2 linked regions of the Methylosinus sp. H3A genome follow. The protein of the gene in region 1 interacts with the protein of each later gene in a pairwise test. Links are inferred from orthologs where the notes say so. Each region holds a gene or a part of one and is shown in the gene's direction. Other genes may lie near its edges. The genes, in order: secB and secA.

Region 1 (5,944 bases):
CTGCGCGCGCAGGTCGCCCAGCTCGAGGGCGATCGCGTCGGCGCCGAGACCGCCTTTCACGAAATGACGCAGCTCTCGGAGACGCGGCTGCTCGGCCTGCGCGGCCTGCACATAGAGGCCAAGCGCCGCAAGGACGACGAGGCCGCGCATCATTTCGCCGATCAGGCGCATCAGCTGACGCCGCTGCCCTGGGCCGGCGACGCGCTGCTCGAGCATCATGGCGCGCAGGCCAATTGGGAAGAGGCGCGCGTCGCCGTCGAAGCCAATCTGAAAGCCAAGGCCATCGATCTGCCGACCGCGCAGCGCCTGCGCGCGGTGGTCGAAACCGCTATGGCGCTGGAGAAGCAGGCCGAGCATCCGAGCGAAGCGCTGCATCTCGCCCGTCAGGCGGCCAAGCGCGCGCCCGATCTGGTTCCGGCCGTCGCGCTGATCGGGCGGCTGCTCGCCCGCCATGGCGACAGCGCCAAGGCGTTGAAGCTCTTGGAAAAAGCCTATGCCGAGCACCCGCATCCCGATATAGCGGAGGCGTTTCTCGAGACCGCGCCGAGCGAATCCAACGCCGAGCGTCTGGCCCGCGTGAGGAAATTCGCCTCCACCGCATCCCATGCGCCGGAATCGGGAATCCTCGTCGCCCGCGTGGCGTTGGCGGCGCGCGATTTCGGCGCGGCGCGCAAGGCGCTGGCCCCGCTCGTCGCCGAGGGCAAGACGCCGACCGCCCAGGTCTGCCTGTTGATGGCCGAGCTCGAGGACGCCGAGAACGGCCCGAGCGGGCCGGTGCGCGAATGGCTGGCCCGCGGCTCCCGCGCGCCGCGCGATCCGGCCTGGATCGCCGATGGCGTCATCTCCAAGCGCTGGGCGCCGGCCTCGCCGATCACCGGCAAGCTCGACGCCTTCGTCTGGGCGACTCCGCCCGAGCCTGTGCGCGGCCCGACCGAGGACGCGCGCGCCGATATTCCCGCGGCCTTTCTGACGCGGCCCGAGCGACTGCTGGAAGCCAAGATCGAGGAAGAAGGCGCGACGGCCTGACGGTCTCGCGCGGGGCTTTCGCGCGTCTATTTGACCCCGCGCGGGCGCCTGATCTGGACATAGAGCGCGCCTTCGCCGCCGTGATTGCGCGCCGCCTCGCCGAAACCGACGACGAGATCGCGCATCGCCGGCGAGCTCAGCCACATCGGCGCGAGCCGACGCAGCACGCCGCCCTCCTCGCTGCGAACGCCCTTGCCCGTCACCACGATCGCCATGCGCGCGCCGCCCGCCTGGGCGCGGCGTAGAAAATCATAGAGCGCCGTCTGCGCCTCCGACTGGCGCAACCCGTGCAGATCGAGCCTCGCCTCCACCTCGAGCCGGCCGCGACGCAATTTCGTGCGCGTGCGGTGATCGATCTCCGCCGGCGGCGGGGCGGGACGGGGACGCGACTTCTTCTCGGCCGGCGGCGGGGTCGGCGCAGCCGGCGCCGCGGCGCCCTTCTTCGACTCCGGACTATCGACGGGCTGCTCGTCCGGCGATCGGCGGCGACGGCCGCGCGACGGCCGCACATCGGCGGTCACCTTGTTCCAGAGCTCGATCTCTTCGCGAGACAGAAAACGCGAGCGGCGCGATTCGCGCGGCGGATCACTCATCTCCGCCACTCGCTTCCCGCGGCAGCAGAACGGTGAATTCGGCGGCGTGACGGACGAGGCCGGCGAGCGCTCCGGCCCGATCCCCCGCGCCGAAGAAGAGATCGGCGCGGGCGGGCCCCAGAATCGCCGAGCCCGTGTCCTGCCCGATCATCAGCCGCTCGAATCGCTCTGCGCTCGCGCTGCGCCAGGGCAGCGTTCCGGCGATCCAGAATGGCAGGCCGTAGCTCCACAGCGAACGGTCGACGGCGATGGAGCGCAGCGGCGTCAATGCGCAGCCCTCGCCGCCGATCGGGCCATCGCGGCGCTCGGGCGAGGAATCGGCGCGGAAGAACACGAAGGAGCGGTTCTCCTGCATCAGCCGGGCGCCCGGCGCGCCGTCCTCCTGGCCGAGAGCTCTGATTTCGGCTTTCAGCCGATCGAGCGACATGTCTCCCTGCGGCACGAGCCCGCGCTCGATGAGCAGACGACCGATCGAAGTGTAGGGCCGGCCGTTGCGGCCGTCGTAAGTGAGCGGCAACTCGCGCCCATCGGGAAAACGCAATCGCGCCGAGCCTTGCACCTGGATCAAAAACAGCTCGACCCTGTCGCGCAGAAAAGCGATCGGCGCGGGCCTCGTCTCCCGCGGGCCGTCCTCCAATGCGCGGCGGTCCGGATAGGGCTCGAGCCCGCCGTCCGGCCGACGCCGCGCCGAGGTGAGCGTCTCGCCCGCCTCGCCGAGAATCGGAGCGTCGTTCAAAGTGACGAGATCGGCTGGGCGCGCCGGAACGGGGGTGCGGAACTCGGCGTCGGGCGCCTCGCGCGCTTCGACGACCGGCTCGTAATAAGCGGTGACGAATCCCGGGGCGCGCAGGCGAAACGGCCGAAAATGCGAGGCGAAAAAGTCGAGCGCCGCATCGCTCGAGAGCGTCGCCTCGTCCCGCGCGAGAGCGCTGCGGCAAACGCGCGCCAAAGCTTCGTCCGCCGGCAACGCCGATCGCAGGGGCGAGGCTTTGGAGAGGATGATCCCGGCCGAGCGCCGAAACACCCGGAAGGGCTCGCGAAGATCATCCCGGAACAAGGCGTCGATCGTATCGAAACCGACCGGCTCGAGATCGATGGACGCCGCCACGCAAGGTCCGCCTAATGGACCGTTTCGGTCGCCACGAGCTTCCAATTCGGATCACGCGCCGAAACATCGCGCGCGAATGTCCACAAATCGACGATCTCGAGCGGGCGATCGGGATCGCCCTCGATCGCGGCGCCGGCGCTATCGCGGCGGACGGATTGGAGCTTGACGACGAAACGAAGGGTGATCTGCGCCTTGCGGAGCTCGACTTTGGCGTCCTCCACCGTCGCCGAATCGATGGAGACGACATGGGCTTCGGCGGTCTCGCCACGTCGCTCGCGCGCCGCGATCTCGCCCGCGAAACTGTCGAACACTTCCCGCGAGAGGAGATTGCTCAACGTTTCGCGATCACCTTTGGCGAAGGCCTGGACGACCATCTCATAGGCTTTCTTGGCGCCCTCGACGAAGGCCGGGCCGGAGAAGCTGCGATCGGCGGCGGCGATCTGGTCCAGCCCGCGCCAGCCATTGCTGCCCGATTCGGCGACGCCTTTCCAGCGATCGGCGTCGAGCGCCCCAGCGGCGGGCGAGGGCGCGAAAGCGGAGCCCTGCGCCGCAGGCGCCGGGCCGATCCGCCGCGCGGAACCAGGCGCGCTATCCGAGGCCGGGCCTTCGCGATCGACGCGCACGCCGAGCACCGACCACAATTTCCAGACGACGAAAGCCGCCAGAGCGGCAAAGACCAAGATGGTGGGGTCGAAATCGGATCCCGACAAAGGGCGTCTCCCAGTCGCAGGGATTGTCCGGTATCATGTCGCGTCCCAGATGTCACGAATCAACCCCCTCGCCGGGGCGAGGCGATCGGATCGACGCCGGAACGGCGTCTCCCCCTCCCCGTCCGGGGAGGTGAAACGACAGACTTCGAGGCTCGCGACGAGGGATGGAGGGCGCTACGACGTGAACAAGTCGAAACTCGCCGCTTATGTGCTGACAGGCTGGCTCTTCGTCGAGATCATCGCTTTCGTGCTCGTCGTGCAATTCCTCGGCGTGCTGGCGGCCGTCGCGCTCGGCGTCGGCACGACATTGCTGGGGCTCGCCGACGTCAAGCGTCTGTTCGTCTATCTGCGCGGCCGGATCGGCCAGCCGCGCGCGGAGACGAAATCCGGCGTCGCTCTGATGGATGGCGGACTGGAGGCGGTCGGCTCGCTGCTGCTCATCCTGCCCGGCTTCGCCTCCGATCTCGTCGGCCTCGCGCTGAAGTCGCCGTCGATCCGCGCCCGCGTCGCCGACCGCATCCGCGGCGCGACGGAGCGGCGGGGTCCGCAGACGATCGATCTTTCGCCCGGCGAATGGAAGGCGATCGTCGACGAGGGCCCAAAGCGCCGCGTGCGCGCGCGCCGCGCGCCTCCTGTCAAAGCCGTTTGATCCGACTGGCGTCAAACCCCGTTGTGGCCCGCGAGGGGACGTGATAGGCGGGCGCCGTGACAGGCGTCATTATCCCATTGCGCCTGTCGGGAGCCGACATCGGCTGGGAGTTCGACGATGACCGATACGAATGGAAACGGCTCCGGCCCGACCGGCGCCCCGGCGCTCAATGTGCTCGTACAATATGTGAAGGATCTGTCCTTCGAGAATCCGAACGCGCCGCGCTCCCTGCAGCCGCGCGAGAATCCGCCGGAGATCGGCATTCAGGTCAATGTGAACGCCAAGCAGCTCTCGCCCAACGACTTCGAGGTCTCGGTGACGCTCGAAGCCTCGGCGACCGAGGGCGGCGAAGTGCTGTTCAAGCTCGAGGTCGATTACGGCGGCGTGTTCCGCCTCGTGAACATTCCCGCCGAGCAGATCCATCCGCTAGTGATGATCGAATGCCCGCGCCTGTTGTTTCCCTTTCTGCGCCAGGTCGTCGCCGACGGCACGCGCAACGGCGGCTTTCCGCCCCTCTATGTCGATCCGATCGACTTTTTCGCGCTCTATCAGCAGCGCGCCGCTCAGGCCGAGCAGCAGACCCCGGCCAACGCCAATTGAAATGCGGAAGGCGAGCCGTCAGGCTCGCCTCTCCATAACCTCGGCGACTCGGACCTCAGCCTCGTCCGGCTGCGCGAAATAGCGAAGCCATTGCGGCTCCTTTCCGAGCCCGGCGACGAAAGCCTCATGCGCGGCTCTCTCATCCTCTGTGAGGAGCGGCGTGAGCTTTTGCGGTCGGCTGCGCAATAATTCGCCGCCGCCGGCTTCATCGAGCGTGACTGCGTCCGCCTGCAGGGTGAGCGCGGATTGGCGACCGCCCATCAGCTCCGCATAGACTTCCGCGAGAAGACCCGCATCGAGCAGAGCGCCATGCTTGTCGCGCTTCGTCAGATCGACGCCGTAACGCTGGCAGAGCGCGTCCAGCGTGTTGGAGGCGCCCGGATGACGGCGACGCGCCATCGTCAGAGTGTCGACGACGCGATCGAACGGAATAGGCGCGATCCCGAGCAGGCCGAGCTCGAAATTGACGAAGCGCATGTCGAATTCGGCGTTGTGCGCGACGAGAGCCGCGTCGGCGACGAATTCGAGGAAACTCGCGGCGATCTCACGGAATTTCTTTTGGCCCGTGAGAAAGGCCGAGGAGAGGCCATGCACGCGAAATGCTTCTTCCGGCATGTCGCGTTCTGGATCGAGGTAGAAATGGAAGGTGCGGCCGGTCGGGATCAGATTGGATATCTCGACCGCGCCGATCTCGACGATGCGATGGCCCTTGGTCGGATCCAAGCCGGTCGTCTCCGTGTCGAAGACGATCTCACGCATCGTGGGCGACCCCTCAGTCTCGAAAAATCAGCGCACGGCTTTTCCCTGCGCCAGCGTCTCGAGAATTAACCGAACTTCCTGCCGAGCGGAATCCAGCCCGCGGTCGCTATGCACCACGAAATCGGCCTGGGCTCGTTTTTCGGCGTCCGGCGTCTGCTTGGCGAGGATGGCCGCGAATTTCTCATCCGTCATCCCGGGACGCGCCAGCACGCGCGCCCGCTGTATCTCCGGCGGCGCGGAGACGACGACGACGGCGTCGACATCTTTTTCCGCGCCGATCTCGAAGAGGAGAGGAATGTCGAAGACGACGACGCGCTCGCCGGCGAGACGGCTCGCCTCTAGGAATTCGTCGCGACCGGCGGCGACGAGCGGATGCACCAAAGCCTCGAGACGGCGCAAAGCCTCCGGATCGCCGAGCACGCGAGCGGCGAGGCGGGCGCGATCGACGACACCGTCCACGGTGGTTCCGGGAAACATCTCTTCTATACGCGCCGCCGCG
Region 2 (6,419 bases), 920 kb from region 1 along the record:
CCGCCGCATGAGGCTCGATGGAGAGGCCGTCGCGCTCACGGTCGATCCTGCGACGCTCGAGACGAGCCTCGAGGCCGAGAGTGCCTGGCGCTGCCTGGAAACGACGGAGGCGGCGCAGATGGAGACGCGCTTTCTCCGCGCGCTGCGGCCGCGGCCGGGCGACCCCGACGAGCCGCGCCTCGCCGCCGTGGGGCGCAGCCTCTCGACCAGCGCCGGGCTCGGCCATGGGGCCGGGGCGGGCTCGTTTCTCACCGGCGATCTCTGCCCGAGCCGGAGGCCGCTGGATCGCGAGTTCTTGCGCCGTCTCGCCGATGTCGTTCCGGGCGCGCCGCTGGCGCTCTCGGTCTCCGGCCTATGGCTGGAGCGCCATGGGGCGGATTTCGATTGGCTGATGGATGAGGCTGCGAGCGGGACGTTGCGAATCGCCTGGGTCGGCCATTCCTACAGCCACCCTTATGTTCCCCGCCTCGCCGATGCGCAGAATTATCTCCTGCGGCCGGGAGTCGACATCGACGCCGAGATTTTCCGGGTCGAGCGGCTGCTGATCGAGCGCGGCGCGACGCCCTCGGTGTTTTTCCGTTTCCCCGGCCTCGTCGCCGACGCCCGGCTGATGGAGGAACTGCGACTCCGGCATTTGATCGCGCTGGGGGCGGACGCTTGGCTGGTGCTGTCGCCGCCGCCACGGGACGGCTCGATCGTGCTCGTCCATCCCAATGGCAATGAGCCGGCCGGGCTGCGGCTGTTCTCGAGACTCTTGGAGCAGGGCCGGCTGCCGACGCCGTTCCGGCGGATCGAGGAGGCGCCGGAGTGAGGGATCCGCGATCCCTTCACCCTTCCTCCGCGGGGCAGTGCCTCGGGCAATCGCGACGTCCAGCGCGGCAAGGCGGGCTTCGCGCTCCAGAATGTCCGGGCATCCACGCCAGGACATCGCGACACGCGGGGGCTGCGCGGTTCCGCTCATGTTCTTAGGCTTTCGGAGAGGTCGCGGCGTGGATGGCCGCGACGAGCGCGGCCATGACGCTGCAAACATGCCTGCTCGTCAGCCCGATTCGGAGCCCTGATTTCGCCGCGCCCTTACATTGACAAGGGTTCGGCCGCCTCTTATCTCTCGGCCGTCGCCGCGCCGCAGACGCGAGCGCGAGCGCACGGCCGCGCCCGCCGACCTTTCGAAAAGAAATTGGCAAATCGAAAGGAACATGTGCGAAAAGGCGGCCTCCGCCGGCTCCTCGCCGGAGGCTCATCTAGAAAGGTTTGCGCATGCTCGGCGCTCTCGCCAAGAAGATTTTCGGCTCGGCCAACGACCGCCGGCTCAAGACCTATCAGCCGAAGGTCAAGGCGATCAACGCTTTGGAACCCGAGCTCGCTGTTTTGTCGGATGAGGCGCTGCGCGGGCGCACCGAGGAGTTCCGCGAACAACTCGCGAACGGCGCGCGGCTCGACGATCTGCTGGTCCCGGCCTTCGCCACCGTCCGAGAGGCGGCCAAGCGCGTGCTCGGCCAGAGGCATTTCGACGTGCAGCTCATCGGCGGCATGGTCCTCCACGAGGGCGCCATCGCCGAGATGCGCACCGGCGAGGGCAAGACGCTGGTCGCGACGCTCGCCGTCTATCTCAACGCGTTGGTCGGCCGCGGCGTCCATGTCGTCACCGTCAACGACTATCTCGCCCGCCGCGACGCCGAATGGATGGGCCGGGTCTATCGATTCCTGGGCCTCAGCGTCGGCGTCATCGTCCACGACATATCGGACGAGGAGCGCGCCGACGCCTATCGCTGCGACATCACCTACGGCACCAACAACGAATTCGGCTTCGACTATCTGCGCGACAATATGAAATACGAGCTGGCGCAGATGGTGCAGCGCCCGCATGCCTACGCCATCGTCGACGAAGTGGATTCGATCCTCATCGACGAGGCGCGCACGCCGCTCATCATCTCGGGCCATTCGGACGACAAATCCGATCTTTATAATGCGATCGACAAGCTGCTCCCCAAGCTCGACAAGGAAGACTACGAGCTCGACGAGAAGCAGCGCACCGTCAATCTGACGGAAATCGGCAATGAGCATATGGAAGAGCTGCTGGCCGAGGCCGGCGTGCTCGCCGATGGCGCGCTCTATGAGGCGCAGAACGTCACGCTGGTCCATCATGTGAACCAGGCCTTGCGCGCGCACAAGCTGTTCCAGCGCGACAAGGATTACATCGTCCGTAAGGGCGAGGTCGTCATCATCGACGAATTCACCGGCCGCATGATGCCCGGCCGTCGTTATTCGGAAGGGCTGCATCAGGCGCTCGAGGCCAAGGAGCGGCAGGCCGTCCAGCCGGAGAATGTCACGCTCGCCTCCATCACCTTCCAGAATTATTTCCGCCTCTACGAGAAGCTCGCCGGCATGACCGGCACGGCCTCGACGGAAGCCGACGAGTTCGCCGAGATCTATAAGCTCGACGTCGTCGAGATTCCGACCAATCGCCCGGTGCAGCGCATAGACGAGGACGACGAGGTCTATCGCACCGGCCGCGAGAAGCTCGACGCCATCGCGCGCGAGATCGAGGAGGCGAACGCCAAGATGCAGCCGCTGCTCGTCGGCACGACGTCGATCGAGAAGTCCGAGCAGCTCGCCGAATTCCTGCTCTCCAAGGGCTATAAGCAGATCGACTTCTCCGAGCCGGCCAAGGCGCTCGCCAAGCTCTATGAGGCGGCGCGCAGCGGCCAGCCGTCGCGGCAATTCGCCGTGCTCAACGCGCGCTTCCACGAGCAGGAGGCCTATATCGTCGCCGAGGCGGGCGTGCCGGGCGCGATCACCATCGCCACCAATATGGCCGGTCGCGGCACCGACATTCAGCTCGGCGGCAATATAGAGATGCGCGTCGCGCAGGAATATGCCGGGCTCGAGGGCGCCGCTCGCGAGGCGAAGGAGGCCGAGATTCGCGCCGAGATCGCCGATTTCAAGGAAAAGGCGCTCGCCGCCGGCGGACTCTACATCATCGGCACGGAGCGCCACGAGAGCCGGCGCATCGACAATCAGCTGCGCGGCCGCTCGGGCCGTCAGGGCGATCCCGGCCGCTCGAAATTCTTCCTGTCGCTGCAGGACGATCTCATGCGCATCTTCGGCTCCGAGCGCATGGAGAGCATGCTGGTGAAGCTCGGCCTGCAGGAGGGCGAGGCGATCGTCCATCCCTGGATCAACAAGGCGCTGGAGAAGGCGCAGCACAAGGTCGAGGCGCGCAACTTCGATATCCGCAAGAACATCCTCAAATTCGACAATGTCATGAACGACCAGCGCAAGGTCATCTTCGAGCGCCGGCGCGAGATCATGGCGGAGGAGAGCGTCGAGGAGGCGGTGAACGAGATGCGCGAGGACGTCGTCGTCGAACTCGTCGCCAAGCATATTCCGCATGACGCTTATGCCGAAGCCTGGGACGTCGAAGGCCTTGCCGAGGCGGCGCGCGCGCAGCTCAATCTCGATCTGCCGATCGAGGATTGGGCGAAGGAAGAGGGCATCGCCGACGAGGAGATCAAGGAGCGTCTGCTCACCGCGGCGAACCAGTCCTACGCCGAGCGAGTCGAGCGTAACACGGAGCAGCTCTCGCGCATGATCGAGAAGCAGGTCGTGCTGCAGGCGCTCGATCATCTGTGGCGCGACCATCTCGTCGTGCTCGATCATCTTCGCCAAGTGATCGGCTGGCGCGGCATGGCGCAGCGCGATCCGCTCAACGAATATAAATCCGAGGCGCTGGATCTGTTCCGCAGCCTGATGACGCATTGGGACGAGACGGTCACCTCGCAGCTGATGCGCGTCGAGGTGTCCTTCGAGGCGCCGCCGGCCCCGGCCGAGCTGCCGCCCATGGAATATGTGCATCCGGACCCGAACGCCGCGGGCGGCGGAGAGAGCGCGCTCGCCGATCTCAACGCCCGCCTCGCCGCTGCGGATTTTTCATCCCAGGCGATCGGCGGCGGCGCGGCGGAGGCGGAGGCGGCGCGCGATCCCGCCAATCCCGCGACCTGGGGCAAGGTCGGCCGCAATGAGCCCTGTCCCTGTGGCTCGGGCAAGAAATTCAAGCACTGTCACGGTGCGCTGGTGTGAGCGAATTGCGAGTGGCGAATAGCGAATAGCCGCTACTCGCTATTGGCTATTTCGCTATTCGCGTCGCAATTTTCCGCTGCTACTGGAGCCAATCCGTGTCGAAGATCGATTTCTCCAAAGTCCTCATCGCGCAGGGCGGCGGACCGACCGCCGTCATCAATCAGTCGCTCGTCGGCGCCGTGCTCGAGTCGCGCAAGTTCCGTGCGGTCGAGCGCGTCTATGGCGCCTATCACGGCGTGCGCGGAATCGTGAATGAGAATTTCGTCGATCTGACGCAGGAGACGACTCATAATCTCGAGATGGTCGCCTGCACGCCGTCCTCCGCGCTCGGCTCGACGCGCGACAAGCCCGATCTCAAATATTGCCACGAGATCTTCGAGGTGCTGCGCGCGCATGAGATCGGCTGCTTCTTCTATATAGGCGGGAACGACAGCTCCGACACGGTGCGCATCGTTTCCGAGGAAGCGATCAAGGCCGATTATCCGCTGCGCGTCGTTCACATTCCCAAGACGATCGACAATGATCTGATGATCAATGATCACACGCCGGGCTTTCCCTCCGCGGCGCGCTGGGTCGCGCAGGCCTTCGCCGGCGCCAATCTCGATAATTGGGCGCTGCCCGGCGTCTATATCGCCGTGGTGATGGGCCGCCATGCGGGCTTTCTCACCGCGGCTTCCGCGCTCGGCAAGAAATTCCCGGACGACGGGCCGCATCTCATCTATGTGCCCGAGCGCGCCTTCGACACGGAGCGCTTCCTCGCCGACGTCAAAGCGACGATGGACAAATATGGGCGCTGCGTCGTGGCGGTTTCGGAGGGAATTTCCGACGAGAACCATACGCCGATCGCGGCCAAGCTCGCCGAGCAGGTGGAGAAGGACGCGCATGGCAATGTGCATCTGGGCGGAGGCGCTCTCGCCGACATGCTGACCGAGCTCGTCAAGACCAAGCTCGGCTTGAAGCGCGTGCGGGCCGATACTTTCGGCTATGTGCAGCGCAGCTTCGTCGGCTGCGTCTCCGATGTGGATCAGCGCGAGGCGCGCGAGGTCGGCGAGAAGGCGGTGCAGTTCGCGCTGTGGGGCGATCGCGACGGCTCCGTGACGATTCACCGCACGGGATTCTACTCTGTGGATTATCGGCTCACGCCGCTCGTGGAGGTCGCCGGCAAGACCAAGGTGATGCCGGCCGAGTTTCTGACCGCGGACGGCACGGATGTCACTGACGCCTTCCGGCTTTATCTGCGTCCTCTGCTCGGCTCGGGAATGCCGGATGCGTACAGGCTCCGCTTGAATCCTGTCGCCAAAAAACTGAGAACGTAACGTCTCGAGACTGTCGCACGACCGGCGACGCCTGGGGTCAAGGCCTTGATTTTCAGGAAATTTACTCTTTAGAAGGAGTGGCGCCCGGAAAAGGCGCAGGGCCCCTTCCCAAGGCGCGATTCTTGCTTGATTTATATGCGGGCGTCGTGGTTGCATTGCGGGCCGGGACTTATAGACTGGCATCCGCGGTAGACGCCGGAAGCTGGGGGACGGGGAGAGCGGCGGGCCAAAGCCCGTTTGCACCTTTTGTTAGGCCCTCGCTGATATCGAGTGAGGTTGGTTCGATTCGCCACAGCGGGCCGATCGGTCAGGAGACGAGACATGAGCAAGGTCGGCAGCAGCGATTCGAAGAACACGCTCTACTGCTCATTTTGTGGCAAGAGCCAGCATGAGGTGCGCAAGCTCATCGCTGGTCCGACGGTCTTCATCTGCGACGAATGCGTCGAGCTCTGCATGGACATCATCCGCGAGGAGAACAAGTCCATCGTCAAGCAGCGCGACGGCATTCCGACGCCGCGGGAGATCTGCAAGGTTCTCGATGATTATGTGATCGGCCAGGCGCAGGCCAAGCGCGTGCTGTCGGTCGCCGTGCATAATCACTACAAGCGCCTCAATCACGCCGCCAAGCATGGCGACGTCGAGCTGGCGAAATCCAACATTCTGCTGATCGGCCCGACGGGCGTCGGCAAGACGATGCTGGCTCAGACGCTTGCGCGCATTCTCGACGTGCCCTTCACCATGGCGGACGCGACGACGCTGACCGAGGCGGGCTATGTCGGCGAGGATGTCGAGAACATCATCCTCAAGCTGCTGCAGGCATCCGACTACAATGTCGAGCGCGCGCAGCGCGGCATCGTCTATGTCGACGAGATCGACAAGATCTCGCGCAAATCCGACAATCCGTCGATCACGCGCGATGTGTCGGGCGAGGGCGTGCAGCAGGCGCTGCTGAAGATCATGGAAGGCACCATCGCCTCTGTGCCGCCGCAGGGTGGGCGCAAGCATCCGCAGCAGGAGTTCCTG

What was found.
Region 2: the proteins of secB (region 1) and secA interact in binary tests that used the Escherichia coli proteins (3 or more experiments, as listed by UniProt). The link is inferred for Methylosinus sp. H3A from one-to-one orthologs.

What each region holds. Positions count from the first base shown.
Region 1 is NZ_JADNQW010000005.1:1,385,249-1,391,192, reverse strand. Bases 3,082-5,944 are described here. They hold secB (protein-export chaperone SecB), read left to right. Parts: upstream 3,082-4,203; coding sequence 4,204-4,686; downstream 4,687-5,944. Other genes in these bases: coaE (dephospho-CoA kinase), read right to left, coding at 5,473-5,944; dnaQ (DNA polymerase III subunit epsilon), read right to left, coding at 4,705-5,445; IY145_RS09515 (FxsA family protein), read left to right, coding at 3,619-4,086; IY145_RS09520 (Tim44/TimA family putative adaptor protein), read right to left, coding at 3,082-3,437. Also shown: IY145_RS09535 (heme biosynthesis protein HemY), read left to right, coding at 1-1,026; IY145_RS09530 (Smr/MutS family protein), read right to left, coding at 1,053-1,619; IY145_RS09525 (MltA domain-containing protein), read right to left, coding at 1,612-2,727; more of IY145_RS09520, read right to left, coding at 2,739-3,081. UniProt on the Escherichia coli protein: One of the proteins required for the normal export of some preproteins out of the cell cytoplasm. It is a molecular chaperone that binds to a subset of precursor proteins, maintaining them in a translocation-competent state.
Region 2 is NZ_JADNQW010000005.1:460,126-466,544, reverse strand. What follows is about bases 943-4,280. They hold secA (preprotein translocase subunit SecA), read left to right. Parts: upstream 943-1,257; coding sequence 1,258-4,080; downstream 4,081-4,280. Other genes in these bases: IY145_RS05265 (6-phosphofructokinase), read left to right, coding at 4,176-4,280. Also shown: IY145_RS05275 (polysaccharide deacetylase), read left to right, coding at 1-811; more of IY145_RS05265, read left to right, coding at 4,281-5,396; ATP-dependent Clp protease ATP-binding subunit ClpX, read left to right, coding at 5,718-6,419. UniProt on the Escherichia coli protein: Required for protein export, interacts with the SecYEG preprotein conducting channel.